One region of the Peribacillus sp. FSL P2-0133 genome, then DNA from elsewhere that is predicted to be linked to it. Evidence: riboswitches for the same ligand, from Rfam matches in the RefSeq annotation. Region 1 holds a riboswitch; the other holds the start of a gene.
The links. Region 1 has a riboswitch for S-adenosylmethionine ahead of mtnK (S-methyl-5-thioribose kinase). Riboswitches for the same ligand answer to the same signal wherever they lie in the genome.
Positions count from the first base shown of each region.

Region 2: another riboswitch for S-adenosylmethionine. It lies ahead of MKY17_RS25350 (5-methyltetrahydropteroyltriglutamate--homocysteine S-methyltransferase); the one in region 1 lies ahead of mtnK (S-methyl-5-thioribose kinase).

Region 1 covers NZ_CP150254.1:3,377,798-3,386,155, reverse strand. Annotated here, with positions in the region: gene deoD (purine-nucleoside phosphorylase) at 176-880, shown strand; gene MKY17_RS16160 (S41 family peptidase) at 1,168-2,628, shown strand; gene MKY17_RS16155 (LCP family protein) at 2,746-3,633, shown strand; gene mtnA (S-methyl-5-thioribose-1-phosphate isomerase) at 3,794-4,840, opposite strand; gene mtnK (S-methyl-5-thioribose kinase) at 4,855-6,057, opposite strand; SAM riboswitch class I at 6,136-6,289, opposite strand; gene MKY17_RS16140 (carbon-nitrogen family hydrolase) at 6,361-7,143, opposite strand; gene MKY17_RS16135 (pyridoxal phosphate-dependent aminotransferase) at 7,243-8,358, shown strand, end outside.
Region 2 covers NZ_CP150254.1:5,239,853-5,248,210, reverse strand. Annotated here, with positions in the region: gene MKY17_RS25360 (CaiB/BaiF CoA-transferase family protein) at 1-697, shown strand, start outside; gene MKY17_RS25355 (hypothetical protein) at 955-1,479, shown strand; gene MKY17_RS25350 (5-methyltetrahydropteroyltriglutamate--homocysteine S-methyltransferase) at 1,702-2,805, opposite strand; SAM riboswitch class I at 2,888-2,989, opposite strand; gene MKY17_RS25345 (hypothetical protein) at 3,165-3,593, shown strand; gene MKY17_RS25340 (glycerol-3-phosphate responsive antiterminator) at 3,759-4,301, shown strand; gene MKY17_RS25335 (MIP/aquaporin family protein) at 4,529-5,353, shown strand; gene glpK (glycerol kinase GlpK) at 5,375-6,865, shown strand; gene MKY17_RS25325 (hypothetical protein) at 7,097-7,276, shown strand; gene MKY17_RS25320 (FAD-dependent oxidoreductase) at 7,373-8,358, shown strand, end outside.

The DNA of each region.
Region 1 (8,358 bases):
GACGGCGGACCACCGCCGTTTTGTTTGCGGTTTAGAGTAAGGGTGCCAAAAGTCTTTTCGTGATTTCCAGTTTTTCAAGTTCTAGGATAAGGTTCAATTTTCCTAACTTGTGGTTGATATGGTATAGTAGTTTTTGAATATCATTTCAACCACAAGTTAAGGAGGACATAGTCGTATGAGCGTACATATTGGTGCAAAAGAAAATGAAATTGCGGAAACGGTCTTACTACCAGGGGACCCGTTGCGTGCAAAATATATTGCTGAAACATTTTTAGAGGATGCTAAACTTTATAATGAAGTTCGTAACATGTTTGGATATACAGGGACATATAAAGGGAAACGAATTTCTGTACAAGGTACAGGCATGGGGGTTCCATCCATTTCCATTTACGTGAATGAATTGATGAATAGCTATAATGTCCAGAAGCTGATTCGTGTGGGAACTGCAGGAGCGATTCAAAAAGATGTAAAAGTCAGGGATGTGATCCTTGCCATGAGTGCTTCCACCGATTCCCAAATGAACCGCATGACTTTCGGTGGGGTGGACTTTGCCCCAACCGCTGATTTCGAATTACTAAGAAAAGCGTATGACGCCGGCACGGCTAAAGGCTTGCAATTGAAGGTCGGTAATGTATTTACGGCCGATCAGTTTTATAACGATAATAGTGAATTGGAAAAATGGGCAAAATACCAAATACTTGCAATAGAAATGGAATCAGCTGCCCTATACACGCTTGCCGCTAAATTTGGCCGCCAAGCTTTATCTGTATTAACCATTTCCGATCACATTTTAACCGGTGAAGAAACGTCGTCGGATGAGCGCCAGTCAACTTTTAACGAAATGGTTGAGGTGGCATTGGAAGCAGCTATCAAGGATTGATAATCGGATGTAAATGTCAGGCGGGTTACCAGGAATAAGTGATGCTGTAGAATGACAGTCGGGATACAGGCTCAGTTATTCCTTGGTATCCTTATTGTTGTAATGTCAGGAGATGGCTGTTGCCCTTGGAGCTTTCTCTATATTAACGTTTGCGAAGCGGTAAAAAAATACATATGGTCATAAGTTGTTATTTTTGATAACTATTATTTTTCGATTGGCATGAAAGCTGATAAAATAGGAATGAAATCGTTTATATCGTCATGAAGAATGAAAGTGGTGAGGCTTCAGTGGAAGAAGAAAATCAAAAACAGCCAAAAGAGGCAGGGAAATTCATTAAAATAAAGAAGTTTACGTTCATTATGGGGATTTTCTTAGTCATATTTCTAACTGCAGGGATTACTACAATAGCCTTGACCTTTGGAGATGAAAAAGTAGAGTCATTAGCACCGGATAAACATTCGGAATTTGAAAAGCTGTATTCTACATACGATACGATAAAAGATAACTATTATGAAGAGGTTGATGAAGAAAAGCTGGTTGACGGGGCAATTAATGGAATGATCAAATCATTGGATGATCCCTACTCTGCTTATATGGATAAAAAGGAAGCATCGAGTTTCCGTGAGAGCATCTCTTCATCCTTTGAAGGAATCGGTGCCGAAATTCAGGAGCAGGATGGAAAAATCATGGTCGTCTCACCGATAAAAGGGTCCCCAGCAGAAAAATCAGGGGTAAAACCGAATGATATCATTTTAAGTGTGGACGGTAAAAGCGTTGAAGGACTAAGCTCTTCTGAAGCTGTCCTGAAAATAAGGGGCGAAAAGGGAACGAAAGTGGATTTATCCATCTCAAGAGCTGGTGAGTCGGAACCGATTGAGCTCACAATTAAACGGGATACAATTCCAATTGAAACGGTTTATGCGGAAATGCTTGATGATGGAGTTGCAAAAATTCAAGTGACCAGTTTTTCCGAACATACAGTCCAAGAGCTGAAAACGGCGCTTGAAGAAATGTCGAAGAAGGATATGAAGGGTCTCGTATTGGATTTGCGCGGAAACCCAGGGGGACTTCTTGACCAAGCAATAGAAATGGCAAGCCTGTTCATACCTAATGGGAAAGTGGTCCTTCAAGTAGAGGATCGCAGCGGGAAAAAAGAAGTCTATAAATCGGAGAATGATGGAGAACTGAAAATCCCGGTAGTCGTATTGATTGATGACGGAAGTGCCAGTGCTTCTGAAATCGTTGCAGCGGCTGTCAGTGAGTCTGCGGACATTCCATTGATCGGTGTCAAGTCATTTGGGAAAGGGACAGTTCAGACTGCCACCAAACCCTTTAAAGATGGATCTAACTTCAAATATACGGCAGCTAAATGGTTGACTCCTGAAGGCAATTGGATTCATAAAAAAGGGATCAAGCCGGATATTAATGTAAAGCTTCCTGATTATGCCAGCCTTCCGTACATTTCACCTGATAAGGAATTGAAAGCATCCGATTCTTCGAGTGAAGTGAAAGCAGCTGAAGAGATGCTGAAGGAAGCAGGACATGATCCAGGAAAGATAGATGGATTCTTTGATGAAGCAACCACGAATGCGGTCATAGCATTCCAGAAGGAACAAAAAATTAAAGAAACTGGGACTATTAAAGATGATACTACCGTGAAATTGATGCAGGTCATCCGCGAGAAGATCCTTAAAAACGACACACAAGTGAAAAAGGCAGTAGAAGTATTAAAGAAAGAAATCAAATAAATGATTATGCCCGAAAAGCCTGTCAGCGATTATCGTTGGCAGGCTTTTTTGTCGTTAAATGCATAAAATTCCAATATTAGACAGAAAATAGGGGTAATTTTCCGATGAGGTGAGGTAATGAAAGTAAAGGGATTTTTCATATATCTATTGATCTTGATTCTGGCAGGCTGCACCTATGCCCCTTTACCCAAACAAAATGGAAATGCAGGTACGGAAAAAAAACTAACCAAAGAAGAGGACCAGGAAAGCGTGAAAACATTTCTGTTAATTGGTGTTGATACAAGGGGAGAGCAAAAATCTCGATCAGATGCGATTATCCTGGCAAAATACTTTCCTGAGCAGGAGAAACTGAAGCTGGCTTCCATCATGCGTGATAGTTATGTGAAAATGCCCGGGAATAAATCAGGATATAACAAAATAAATGCAGCTTATTATTATGGTGGAAGGGAACTGCTCAAGAAAACCATACAGGAGAACTTCGATATCAAGGTCGATCATGTAGCGGTAATCGACTTCCAGGGATTTGTGAAGATGGTCGATTTACTTGCCCCTGAGGGGGTAGCGGTGAATGTGGATCAGGAAATCATTGATGATATGAGCATTCAAGCAAGTGTTGGTAAAAATGTTTTACATGGTGAGGAAATATTGAAATATGTCCGTTTTAGGCATGACGATGAAAGTGATTTTGGAAGGGTAGAGCGTCAACAAGAAGTAATGGTCCAAATAAAAACAGCGTTCATAAATCAAATCTCATCCTTCGAAGGGATGGCAGCCCTTCCTAGTATCATCGAACAAGGACTCTCGTACCTGGATACAGATATTGGACTGAAAACAATAATGGAAATGGGTCCAAAAGCCGTCTTCCATACACCGGACACCGTCGAAACCTTAAGGGTTCCAGTGGAAGGAAGCTTTAAAGATGAAATATATCCCCAGTCCGGAGCCGTTTTGGAAATGGACTACACTAAAAATAAAAAGGCACTTCAGGAGTTCTTTTCAAAATAATAAGATCTATTATTGAAAACAACCTTATATTAAGTGAATATGTTCGAATTCACTTGAATTATTGTATTATAGACCTCGTAAGAATAATCATGATCATCTTTAAAAAACGAGAGGGATACGAAATCCTTCTCGTTTTTTTATCATCAATAAGGAACCTGCATCAATTAACAAAATGTGGAATGTTTTTAATGAAATCCGGTATTATGATGCCGTTTTCGGTAATGATGCTCGTAATAAGATGATTTGGTGTAACGTCAAAGGCTGGGTTGAAAGTCTTCACGTTTTCCGGAGCGATCCTTACACCTTGAATGAAGGTGATTTCCGCTTCATTCCGTTCTTCGATCGGGATGGATGTGCCGGATTCGATAGAAAGGTCGAATGTGCTTGATGGTGCGGCCACATAAAAGGGGATGCCAAAGTGCTTGGCTAATATGGCCAATCCCAATGTCCCGATTTTATTGGCTGTATCTCCATTGGCCGCAATCCTGTCGGCCCCGACGATAATTCCATTTATTTGTTTCTGGTGAATCGTATGTGCAGCCATATTATCTGAAATTAAGGTGACATCAACCCCCGCTTGCATCAATTCCCAAGCCGTCAAACGCGCACCTTGCAGGACAGGCCTCGTTTCACATGCGAACACTTTTAGCGGAAAGTCCCTTTCTTTAGCCAGGTGGAAGGGAGCTAGGGCTGTGCCATACCGAGCTGTGGCAATTCCCCCAGCGTTGCAATGAGTGAGAATGGAATCTCCTCTAGTGAATAAGGATAAACCATGTTCCCCGATTTTCCTGCACATTTCTTCATCTTCAGCAAAGATGGCTTTAGCCTCCGATACAAGTGCTTCCTTTGCAGCTGAAATGCTTTGCGCAGCATGCAAGGTGTTCTCCATCCTCCTTAACGCCCAAAAAAGGTTGACTGCAGTTGGCCGTGAAGAGGCGAGTTTTTCAATATGCCTCGTTACATTTCTCTTGAAATCCCCTAATTCAGCGGTTGTTTCCTGTTTGGCACCAAGAGCAACACCAAATGCTGCCGTCAGTCCAATTGCTGGGGCACCGCGAACTTTTAATGTCAAAATGCTGTCAAATACATCATCAACAGAATGAAGTTCAATAAATTCAGTTATGGAAGGAAGGGCTTGTTGATTTAATAATGTAATATGGGTATCATCCCATTGTACCGAATATGGTAAGGGTGCTAGTGTAGTCATGTGCAGGTCTCCTTTTAAATGGTTGAATAAGATGGCAGTGTACGTTGCTTCAATGCTTCAATGACTGCTGGAACATCCAATTCTTCCCGGTTTTTAATTAAAAATGCACCAATTTCCAATGTTGCCGTTTTGGCAGCAATCCTTGTTTCTTTATTTTCAATGACGTTTATATCGGCAACATGGGAAAGGCCTATGGTTCGCCGAATCAGTTCACAGCCGGCAAAACCGAAAGCATCTTTTTTGAATTTTGTCAGTAAGTAAGGCAGATAACCTTTCACATGGCGGAATGGGCTTTTATTTTGACCTTCCCATAATTCGGTATAAGTTTCTTCAAAGGCATTCCAAAATTCATGAAGGTGTGTGAAAATCTCTTCCTTTCCAGCGCCATTGCGTGTGACTGCCTGGAAGAGAAGGTTCGCGGTGTATTGACCAAGGTCAAAACCAACGGGCCCATAAAAAGCGAATTCCGGATCAATAACCTTTGTTTCAGTTTCACTTGCAAATATACTTCCAGTATGTAAATCTCCATGAAGTAATGCCTCCTGCTCGGTTTCAAAGCCTTGTTTCAGCTTAGCGACCTCAAGTATTACTTCTTGATCATTCCAGATATTTTTGGCGGCATCAGTCAATTCCACCTCGAAGTCTCCGGGGAGTTCCTCAAAAAATGGATCCGTGAAAATAAAGACCTCAGTGATTTTGCAGAGTTCCGGATTCGTGAAATGTCGGGCCACTTCCTTTTTCGCAGATGGTTCTAAATGATAATCGGATGTATAAAATGCCGTCTTCGCAACATACTCACCAATATGCTGTGAAAGCAATGGATATGAATCGCCATCGATCAATCCTGTCCTAACGATTTTCAAGTGAGATAAATCCTCCATGACCGTGATGGCAAGCTGTTCATCCGAATAATAGACTTGCGGTACGAATTCGGGGCAATAACTTCTGAAATGAATCAGCGCATTCGCTTCAATGGCAGCCCTTTTCAATGTCAGCGGCCAGCTTTCACCAAGTACCTTGGCATAAGGGACCGCTTGTTTGATGATTATTCCTTTATTTGTGTGCGTGTCTGTAATATGAAAAACATAATTTAAGTTACCATCGCCGATTTCTTTACATTTTAAACTTGCATCCGCATTGACCAACCCAAGTTTTTTTGCAAGGGTTATAGCTGTTTCGTTTGTCAATCTCTTAAAATTTGAATGGTTTTGCGTCATTCTTTTCCCCTCCAGATTCAAAATAAGAATAAAAAAGCCTCTTTCATATAGAAAGAGGCAGAAGTTTTGGCTTCGGACCTCTTATCTTCCAGAATATGAATTCTGGTGGAATTAGCACCGTGCTCTGTGGATTTTATAATCCGGCGGTGAATCCGCCCCATTTCACAATGGTATTACAGTCGGTTGCTGGGCTTCATAGGGCCTTTATCCCTCAGCCTGCTCTTGATAAGAGTAAATGTTTTCTGAAATTTTAATCTTCGGGAAAATAATAACAACTTTTTAAATAGTTTGTCAATGGGTAAATTAATAAAAATCAGGGCGGCGATCTTCGAATACAGGTATTTTGTTACGGGCTTCCGTAACTTTTTTGAAGTCCAGGGTGCCTGTCAAGAGTTCGTTTTCTTCTCCGGCTTCACTTATGATATTCCCCCATGGATCAATAATCAAGGAATGACCCGCAAATATATTATTGACATCCGAACCTGAACGATTAACGGCTACAACATAGGCTTGGTTCTCGATGGCACGGCTAATCAACAAGGCTCTCCAATGATCGAGTCTCGGCTTTGGCCATTCAGCCGTTACGAATAGAACTTCGGCGCCTTGAACGGTATGGGCTCGCTGCCATTCAGGAAAACGGATGTCATAACAAACGAATCCAGCACATATTTTTTCATCAAGAGTAAATAAACCATCTTTTTCTCCTGGCTGCAGGAAATGATGTTCATCCATTAACTGAAATAAGTGAAGCTTATCATATTCTTTAATGAGATTTCCATGTTTATCGATGATGATCATGGTGTTATAGATTCCCTTGCTTGTTTTTTTCGCAATGGAACCGCCTATGATGTGAATCTGGTGTTTCTGTGCCTGTGTTTTAAAAAATTCAATCGTTTTTTCTGCCTCATGATCAGCAATCTCATTTAACCTGGTCAAGTCGTATCCTGTTGTCCAAAGTTCCGGTAAAATGACGATATCGGGTTCTGAGCGTGCCGCTTTTTCCATCCATTGTTCTGCAACCTGAAAATTGATATCCGGTTGCCCGAAGGCTATATCCATTTGAATACAAGCTATTTTCCACTTCATCGTTTAAAACCCCCACATGTAAAAAATACTTTACAAGACTATGATAAACATATATCATTTGTGACTAGAATTTCAAGAAATTTCAGAGAAGGTGTATAAATGGTGCAATTCGAAAAATCCGGCCAGCTTCAGGACCTGCCCAAGCAGTTTTTTGCTTCACTAGTCGCAAAAGTCAATGCGATCACGGAGCAAGGACATGATGTCATTAATTTAGGCCAGGGAAACCCTGATCAGCCGACGCCAGAACATATCGTGAAAAGTTTGCAGTCTGCCGCTGAAAAAACGATAAATCATAAATATTCGCCATTCCGGGGGCATCAATATTTAAAAGATGCTGCCGCCGTCTTTTATGAACGAGAATACGGTGTCAAGCTAGATCCGAATAGTGAAGTGGCGATTCTCTTCGGGGGGAAGGCAGGTCTTGTAGAACTGCCGCAGTGTTTATTGAATCCAGGTGATACGATCCTTGTTCCAGATCCAGGCTATCCGGATTATCTTTCCGGAGTTGTTTTAGCCCAGGCAAAGACCGAACTCATGCCCTTGACAGAAGAAAATGATTTTCTTCCGAAATACGATGACATACATAAAGAAGTACTTGATAAAGCCAAAATGATGTTCTTGAACTATCCGAATAATCCCACAGGTGCTTCTGCAACTGAAAGTTTCTTTGATGAAACCGTCACCTTCGCAAAAGAGCATTCCATTTGTGTGGTCCACGATTTCGCTTATGGTGCGATCGGATTCGACGGAAAAAAACCGATAAGCTTTCTCCAGGCAAAGGGAGCGAAGGATGTAGGAATAGAAATATACACACTATCGAAAACATACAATATGGCAGGGTGGAGAGTCGGCTTCGCAGTGGGGAATAAGAGTGTAATAGAAGCTCTTGAACTATTACAAGACCATCTTTATGTGAGTCTTTTCCCGGCGATACAAGAAGCTGCGGCAAGCGCTTTGCTTGACTCGCAGAGCTGTGTAGAGCAGTTAGTGCAGATGTACGAAGGACGAAGAAATGTTTTCATTGAGGGATTGAGGGCAATCGGCTGGGATGTCAAAGCGCCTGCGGCATCGTTTTTTGCCTGGCTCAAGGTACCTAAAGGTTTTACGTCAGAGAGTTTTGCAGACTATTTATTAACGCATGCCCACGTAGCTGTTGCCGCAGGGAATGGATTCGGTGAATTTGGCGAAGGTTACGTCAGGGTAGGGCTATTGACT
Region 2 (8,358 bases), 1.9 Mb from region 1:
CTTATCAGGCTATTCCGGTACGAAAAAGGATGGCCCGGCAAAAAACGGAACCCAAATAGCAGATCTTGCCGGAGGATCACTGCATGCTGTTATCGGTATATTATCTGCAGTCATTCACAGGGAAAGAACGGGATTCGGCCAAGCCATCGACATCAGCATGACCGACTGCAGTTTTGCCTTGAATGCCATATCCGCACCCCTGAATTTACAAGGGGGCCTCGATCTTGAACCAGAAAAACTGATGTTGAACGGAGGATCCTTTTATGACTTTTACGAAACGAAAGATGGACGCTATTTTTCGGTAGGAAGCCTTGAGCCCCCTTTTCGAAAAGCCTTATGTGAAGCGATCGGTGCACCCGAATTGTATGAACTGAGCATGAAAAGCGATGAAGAAAGCGGAATCAGGTTTAAAACGGCCGTCCGACTGGCTTTCCTTGAAAGGGATTTTCATGAATGGCAGGAAATATTCGCTGATTTCGAGGCCTGTGCAGAACCAGTGCTGACCTTCACTGAAGCGGCCGAACACCCCCAATTGAAGGACAGGGGAATGATCGTCGAGGTACCGGACGGAAAAGGAAATGCCCAGAAGCAAATCGGCTGCCCGATCAAAACATCGGTTTTCACCCCTGAATATAAACATGCAGGCTTGAGGCCAGGACAAAACAACGCAGAAATTCTTCACACCCCCAATCGCTAAATAAAGCTGTAAAGGCTATCACTTTTCCGAGTTTTTTTGGAAGGGGATAGCCTTCTTTTTGAAGGTCGAATTAAGTTGGAGATAGGTCGAAATAAGCGGAGGAAGGCCATATTAAGCTGGAAACAACCCAAATTAAGCAGAAGGAGAACAATAGCACTTGTGGAAAGCAATATATGATTAATGTGAAAAATTTACCAGTTATAACTAATGTGGGCAGGGTATCAGAGTAGCATCCTGGTAAGGAGGGTTGCTTAAACATGTTTGGTCTCTCTGATATCATTAAATTTCTATTTTCCTTTTTTTTGATCATGCCGATCGTTACGCTGATACATTTGAGCGGGCATATTTTCTTTGTTACGATCTTTGGGGGATCAGAAAAGAAGATCTTGATAGGTTGTGGTAATAAACTTTTCGCCTTTCGGAACATAGAGGTGAGGAAATATTATTTTTGGAATGGGACTTGCGAGTTCAAGGGATTGAAACATGATAATCGATTGACGAATACGCTGATATATTTAGGGGGGGCTATCTTTAATTTAGTCAGCATGCTGACCATCTATAGTTTAGTGTATCAGAATATCCTGGACAGCTCGGTGATCTGGTATCAATTCATCTATTTTTCTTTCTATGTTATGTTTTTCTCCTTGTTTCCGATGTATTTCTCGGACGGGTCGCCTAGTGATGGGAAGGCTGCGGAATTGGCCTTGAGGAACAAGCTGGAAGATAGGGTGACGGATGATATATTTGTGAAGAAAATGGATGATGATGATAACTGCAAGTAAAAAGGGGACGTGCTGGTGACCGTTCTTTTTTTGTTTGCTTTCAGCTTTAGGATTCATCATTCATCGTTAGTTTCATAATTAGCAAAACTTGATACCGTTATCTAAAGAGTCATTAAAGGAATGGAAATGTATTATTGCAAGAACCTAATCGGCTCCCTTATAAGTGCGGCCGATTAGGTTGTTCAAATCCTGTAAATCAGAATTAAAGTCTCCGCTAAAAAATCATTTCCATACTTCTTTTGCTACATCAACGACGAATTTCAGCTTTTCCCATTGCTGTTCTTCGGTCAGCTTGTTGCCGTGATGGGTGGAGGCGAAGCCGCATTGCGGACTTAAGCATAATTGTTCGAGAGGAACGAAGTGCGAGGCTTCTTCAATGCGTGCCTTAACAGCTTCCTTGTCTTCGATTTCTCCATTTTTTGAAGTGACGACACCCAGTACGACCCGTGCTCCGCCATTTGGAATGTATTCCAATGGTTTGAAATCTCCTGAGCGTTGATCATCATATTCCAAGAAAAATCCATCCACTGTTTCTTTTGCCAATAAAGTTGGGGCGATACGGGCATAGCTTCCTTCAAACGCCCAAGTCGACTGGTAGTTCCCACGACATAGGTGTGTAGTGACGACAAGGTCTTCTGGTTTGCCTTCCAATGCGCCATTAATTACGCGAAGTGCAAGATCGATTAACTGTTCCCTCGTATATTTTCCATCTTTGAACTGGAAATCTGGAGCTGAAAGTCTGGCAATATATACATCATCCAATTGAAGATAACGTACACCTGCTTCATAAAAAGCCTTCAAAGCATGCTGATACGCTTTGATGATATCATTAGCATAGTCTTCAATATCAGGGTAGATGTCTTCATTATGAATGCCTACAGCAAATAATTGATTTGGGCTGGGAATGGTTTGCTTGGCAACGGCGCGTCCGTTCACGATTTTGTTCAATTCAATGAAATCGCGAATGAAGGGATGTTCAGGATTGAATGAAACCTTCCCGGTATTGCGAACGTTATATCTCTCTGTTTCCACACCATCGAATGTGAGACCTTTTTCAGTCACATATCCCTCGATGCCATTTAAATGTTCGAGGAAGTCAAAGTGCCACCATGTTCGTCTGAACTCACCATCCGTCACGGCCTCTAATCCAACTTCAATTTGTTTTTCGACAATCCGATTGATTTCTTCGGTTTCAACTTCACGAAGCCGCTCTGCTGAAATGGTACCTTCCTTAAATTGCTTTCTGGCAATATGTAAACGTTCTGGTCTTAATAAACTTCCGACGTGATCAGCCCTGAATGGTGCTTTCGTTAATGTGATTGACATGTTGCATTCCTTCTTTCCTTTTAAAAATAAAAAACCTCTTCTTAAAAATAAGAAGAGGTGTTGGCAGCAAAGCTATATACTCTTCTTATCTTCAAGTTTTTACACTTCTGGAATTAGCACAGTACATGATCAGTCTGTTGCTGAGGCATCAAAGGGCCAGTCCCTCCACCTCTCTGGATAAGAGTTGTCTATTAAATTAATTATGACTATACAGATAGTTTTTATAAAGGTCAAGTATTGAAGGTGGAAGATTTCGAATATACCGATTATTAATATGGGTTGAAAAGTTAACTACATCAGGGAACCTGGCATATGCTATAACCGACGTTCCGTATGAGCGGCAGGAGGGGAATGCAAGGATGAGTACATTCAGTCCATTCAAAAATGGCATACCAATAACGGTAACTGAAGCCATGATAGAGAAAATCTTAAGAATGAAATCATATGGTCAGGATATTAAAGTCGAGATTACGCCAAAGCATATAGTACTTTCCGGAACGATGGAAGTGAAAAAAATGATGTTTAAGAAAAACGTAGCTTTTCGGATTACATTAAAACCGGTTCATGTGGAAAAAAGAACGATTGTATTTGAATTAGTGGAAATGGAACCAATTGACAGGAATTTCATCAACCAAAGGATATTTAACAGACCTCCATTTTTTGAATTTGAAAAAAGAACGATCAAAATGAATGTTAATGCTTGGAGCATCGTGAGAAAAATTCCCGTTGGCACAATTAAATCGTATGAACTCGTCGAAGGTGCATTGAAAATGAAAATTACTTTATGATGGAGTTTACATACATTCTTAGCCGAAAACTATAAAGGGAGTGACAGGTATGATAGTGTTATGGTGACATTGGTCATGAAAAAAATGTGTTTGATAAATCAAGCTCTTTAAAATATACTAAATGACTTGAAGTTTTGAGTTTTTCTGGGAATGAGGAGGATAATGATGGATCAGAAGATTTTGCCTGCTTCAGCAAGCATGAAGGATTTCGAAAGATTTTTAGAAAGTTCCTATGAAATAGGTGTGTTTCTTGATTTGCATATATCACAATTGAAAAACGTAAGTATGATGGCAAAGCAGCATAATAAGAAAATGATTTATCATGTCGATTTGATCCATGGCATAAGAAGTGATGAGTACGCGACAGAATTCATTTGTCAGGAATATAATCCATATGGGCTGATTTCAACTAAATCAAACGTTATATTGAAGGCGAAGCAAAAGGGAGTCATTGCCATCCAGCGAATCTTTTTAATAGATTCACATGCGCTTGAGAAAAGTTATAAGCTGGTGCAGAAAACCAAGCCGGATTATATCGAAGTATTGCCGGGCGCTATGCCATGGATGATAAAAGAAGTGAAGGAACGATTGCAGACACCGATTTTTGCAGGCGGCCTCATACGTACTTCGGATGAAGTCATGAACGCCCTTGATGCTGGAGCGTCGTCAATCACCACTTCCAAAACTGAATTATGGGATATCGTTTAATAGGGGAAATTAAAAAAAATCACAGAAAAATAGATTAATTTTTTACAAAATATTGACAGCGTTTTCATTACCTAGTATATTTTATTGTACAAGTTAATATATGTGACGGAGACTAGGAGATTCACAACAGATCTATTCATAATTTATTTTATGAAGATAGTTCTGCTGTGGATCTCCTTTTATTTGTTGGCATGGTTTAAAAATTTATCAGGGGAGGGGTTTTATTCATGACTCCATTTTGGGGAGAAGTGTTAGGTACGATGATATTAGTTTTATTCGGAGCAGGCATTGGGGCTGGTTCATCCTTAAAGGGTTCCTATGCAAAAGATGCCGGCTGGATCGTTATCACGATTGCATGGGGATTGGCTGTTACGATGGGTGTTTTTGCAGTGGGGTCCATAAGCGGGGCGCATTTAAACCCGGCAGTCACAGTAGGGTTTGCGATTATTGGGGAATTTCCTTGGAGTGATGTGCCCGGTTACATCGTTGCCCAAATGATTGGCGCAATCCTTGGAGCAACTCTAGTATTCCTGCATTATTTGCCACACTGGAAAGCTACTGATGATCCAGGAGCGAAGCTTGGTGTGTTCGCGACTTCACCTGCGATCCCGCATACATTTTCAAATCTATTAAGTGAGATGATTGGAACTTTCATCCTTATTCTTGGTTTATTATTTATAGGTGCCAATAATTTTACAGAGGGACTAAATCCATTCGCAGTCGGGTTATTGATTGTCGTGATCGGGATGTCTCTTGGGGGAACGACAGGATACGCGATTAACCCGGCACGCGATCTGGGGCCGCGCATCGCTCACTTTTTGCTGCCAATCCCGGGTAAAGGCAATTCCAATTGGGGCTATTCATGGATTCCGGTCGTTGGACCGATTATTGGGGGTTCACTTGGTGCCGTTTGTTATAAAGCATTCTTTATGGGAGAAATAACAGCAGGATTTTGGTCTGTTTTGGGTGCAAGCCTGGTACTATTGATATTAGCCTATGCATTTGGTAAAAAACAGTCACATGAATTGGAAAGCAGAAATATTGCCAGTTAATTAAAAGGAGGGGCATACACATTGGAAAAATACATTTTATCATTAGATCAAGGAACAACGAGTTCGCGGGCGATTTTATTTAACGAAAAGGGGGAAATCGTCCATTCCTCCCAAAAGGAATTCACGCAGCATTTCCCTAAACCAGGCTGGGTCGAGCATAACGCCAATGAGATTTGGGGATCGATCCTGGCGGTGATTGCCGGTGTACTATCTGAATCCGGTGTAAAGCCAGAGCAAATTGCCGGGATCGGGATCACCAATCAGCGTGAAACGGCAGTCGTTTGGGATAAGGAAACAGGTACCCCTGTCTATAATGCGATTGTATGGCAGTCCAGGCAAACAAGTGAAATCTGTGATGATTTGAAGGAAAAGGGACTTAATGATCTATTCCGGGATAAAACGGGATTGTTGATAGATGCTTATTTTTCCGGAACGAAAGTGAAATGGATCCTCGATAATGTGGAAGGGGCCCGGCAAAAGGCGGATGAAGGCAAGCTGTTATTCGGTACCATCGATACTTGGCTGATCTGGAAGCTATCAGGAGGCAAGGCCCATGTAACGGACTATTCCAATGCATCCCGGACATTGATGTACAATATCCATGAACTGAAATGGGATGAAGAACTGCTCGATATATTGACTGTACCAAAATCAATGCTGCCGGAAGTGAGGCCTTCCTCTGAGGAATATGCACGTACGATCGAATATCATTTCTTCGGCCAATCGATTCCGATCGCCGGGGCAGCCGGTGATCAGCAGGCAGCATTATTCGGCCAAGCCTGCTTTAATGAAGGAATGGCTAAAAACACGTATGGAACAGGCTGTTTCATGCTCATGAATACAGGAGCCAAGGCTGTCAGTTCCGAACACGGACTATTGACGACCCTTGCCTGGGGACTGAATGGGAAGGTCGAATATGCACTGGAAGGCAGTATATTCGTAGCGGGCTCCGCAATCCAATGGCTGCGCGATGGCCTGCGGATGCTTCATGATGCAAAGGACAGCGAAGCCTATGCAAAACGGGTGGAAAGTACCGATGGAGTATATGTGGTACCGGCTTTTGTAGGACTTGGAACTCCATATTGGGACAGCGAAGTGCGAGGAGCCGTTTTTGGTTTGACGCGCGGCACATCCAAAGAACATTTCATTCGTGCCACACTTGAATCACTGGCATATCAAACGAAGGATGTCCTTGATGCAATGGAGGCGGATTCAGGAATCGAGCTCCAGACATTAAGAGTGGATGGCGGGGCAGTCAAGAATGACTTCCTGATGCAATTCCAAAGCGACTTATTACGGGTGCCCGTCGAGAGGCCGATCATAAACGAAACTACAGCATTAGGAGCTGCATACTTAGCAGGCCTTGCTGTCGGGTATTGGAAGGATCAAGAAGAAATCTCCCGGCAATGGGCGGTAGACAAAACCTTTAAACACTCCATGGAAGAGCAAAATAGTGAAAAATTATATGAAGGCTGGAAAAAAGCTGTACATGCCGCTATGGCATTTAAATAAAAAACAAGATGTATTCTTTCTCAAACGAGCTGGAGTATGCTATAATGAAATCAAGTTAATAACTCGGCCGGAGAACAGGAGAGACCATGAATGCGTTATCGTTAATTCGATAATGTCATTTATGGTCTCTTTTTTTGTTTTTAATGGCAGATTAGGGATATTAATATCTATATAAACTATGCGAACAAATGAACCAATTGAATATATTGACCAAACTCACGAGTAAACCGTGTGAATTCACGAGTAAATGCAGAATTCACGAGTAAACCGAGCAAATTCACGAGTAAAGCGCGCGAATTCACGAGTAAACCGTGTGAATTCACGAGTAAACAGCGCAAATTCACGAGTAAACCGCGTGAATTCACGAGTAAAGCGCGCGAATTCACGAGTAAATGCAGAATTCACGAGTAAACAGCACGAATTCACGAGTAAACCGTGTGAATTCACGAGTAAATGTGCAGAATTCAAGAAAAAAATAGAATGCAATACTTAAAGGAGGAGTCAGGCATGAGGTTTTCAAATATATATCGCGAAGAAACGATCGAACTTCTGAAAAAAGAGAAATATGATGTGGTTGTCATTGGCGGGGGAATTACCGGTGCAGGGATCGCCCTGGATGCAACGACCCGTGGAATGAAAGTGGCTTTGGTTGAAATGCAGGACTTTGCAGCAGGTACTTCAAGCCGCTCGACAAAACTTGTTCATGGCGGATTGCGGTATTTGAAGCAATTTGAAATAAAAATGGTTGCCGAGGTTGGTAAAGAGCGGGAAATCGTTTATGAAAATGGACCGCATGTTACCACGCCGGAATGGATGCTGTTACCGATGCACAAAGGTGGCACCTTCGGGAAATTCAGTACCTCCATTGGCCTTCGGGTATATGATTTCCTTGCGGGGGTTAAAAAAGCTGAACGCAGGAAAATGCTTTCGGCGGAGGAAACACTAAAACGGGAGCCGCTCGTTAAGAAAGAGGGACTGAAGGGCGGAGGCTATTATGTTGAATACCGGACAGATGATGCACGTCTGACGATTGAAGTGATGAAGGCGGCTGTCGATAAAGGTGCAACACCGATAAATTATACAAAAGTGGAAAAATTGTTATATGACAATGGCAAGGTGAACGGCGTCCAAGTTGCCGATTTACTTTCAGGTGATTCTTATGAAATATACGCAGACAAAGTTATTAATGCAGCAGGTCCATGGGTCGATTCCATTCGTGAGAAGGACCAATCGAAAAAAGGGAAAACGCTGAAGTTATCCAAGGGTGTTCATGTGGTCATCGACCAATCGAAATTCCCGTTGAAGCAGGCGCTTTATTTTGATACGCCTGATGGCCGGATGATTTTTGCCATCCCGAGAGCCGGTAAAGCTTATGTAGGGACTACGGACACTTTTTATGATGGTGATCCTGCAGTGCCGACCGTTACTTCCGAAGACCGTGCCTATTTATTAAAGTCGATACATTATATGTTTCCAGAAGTGAACATTACGGG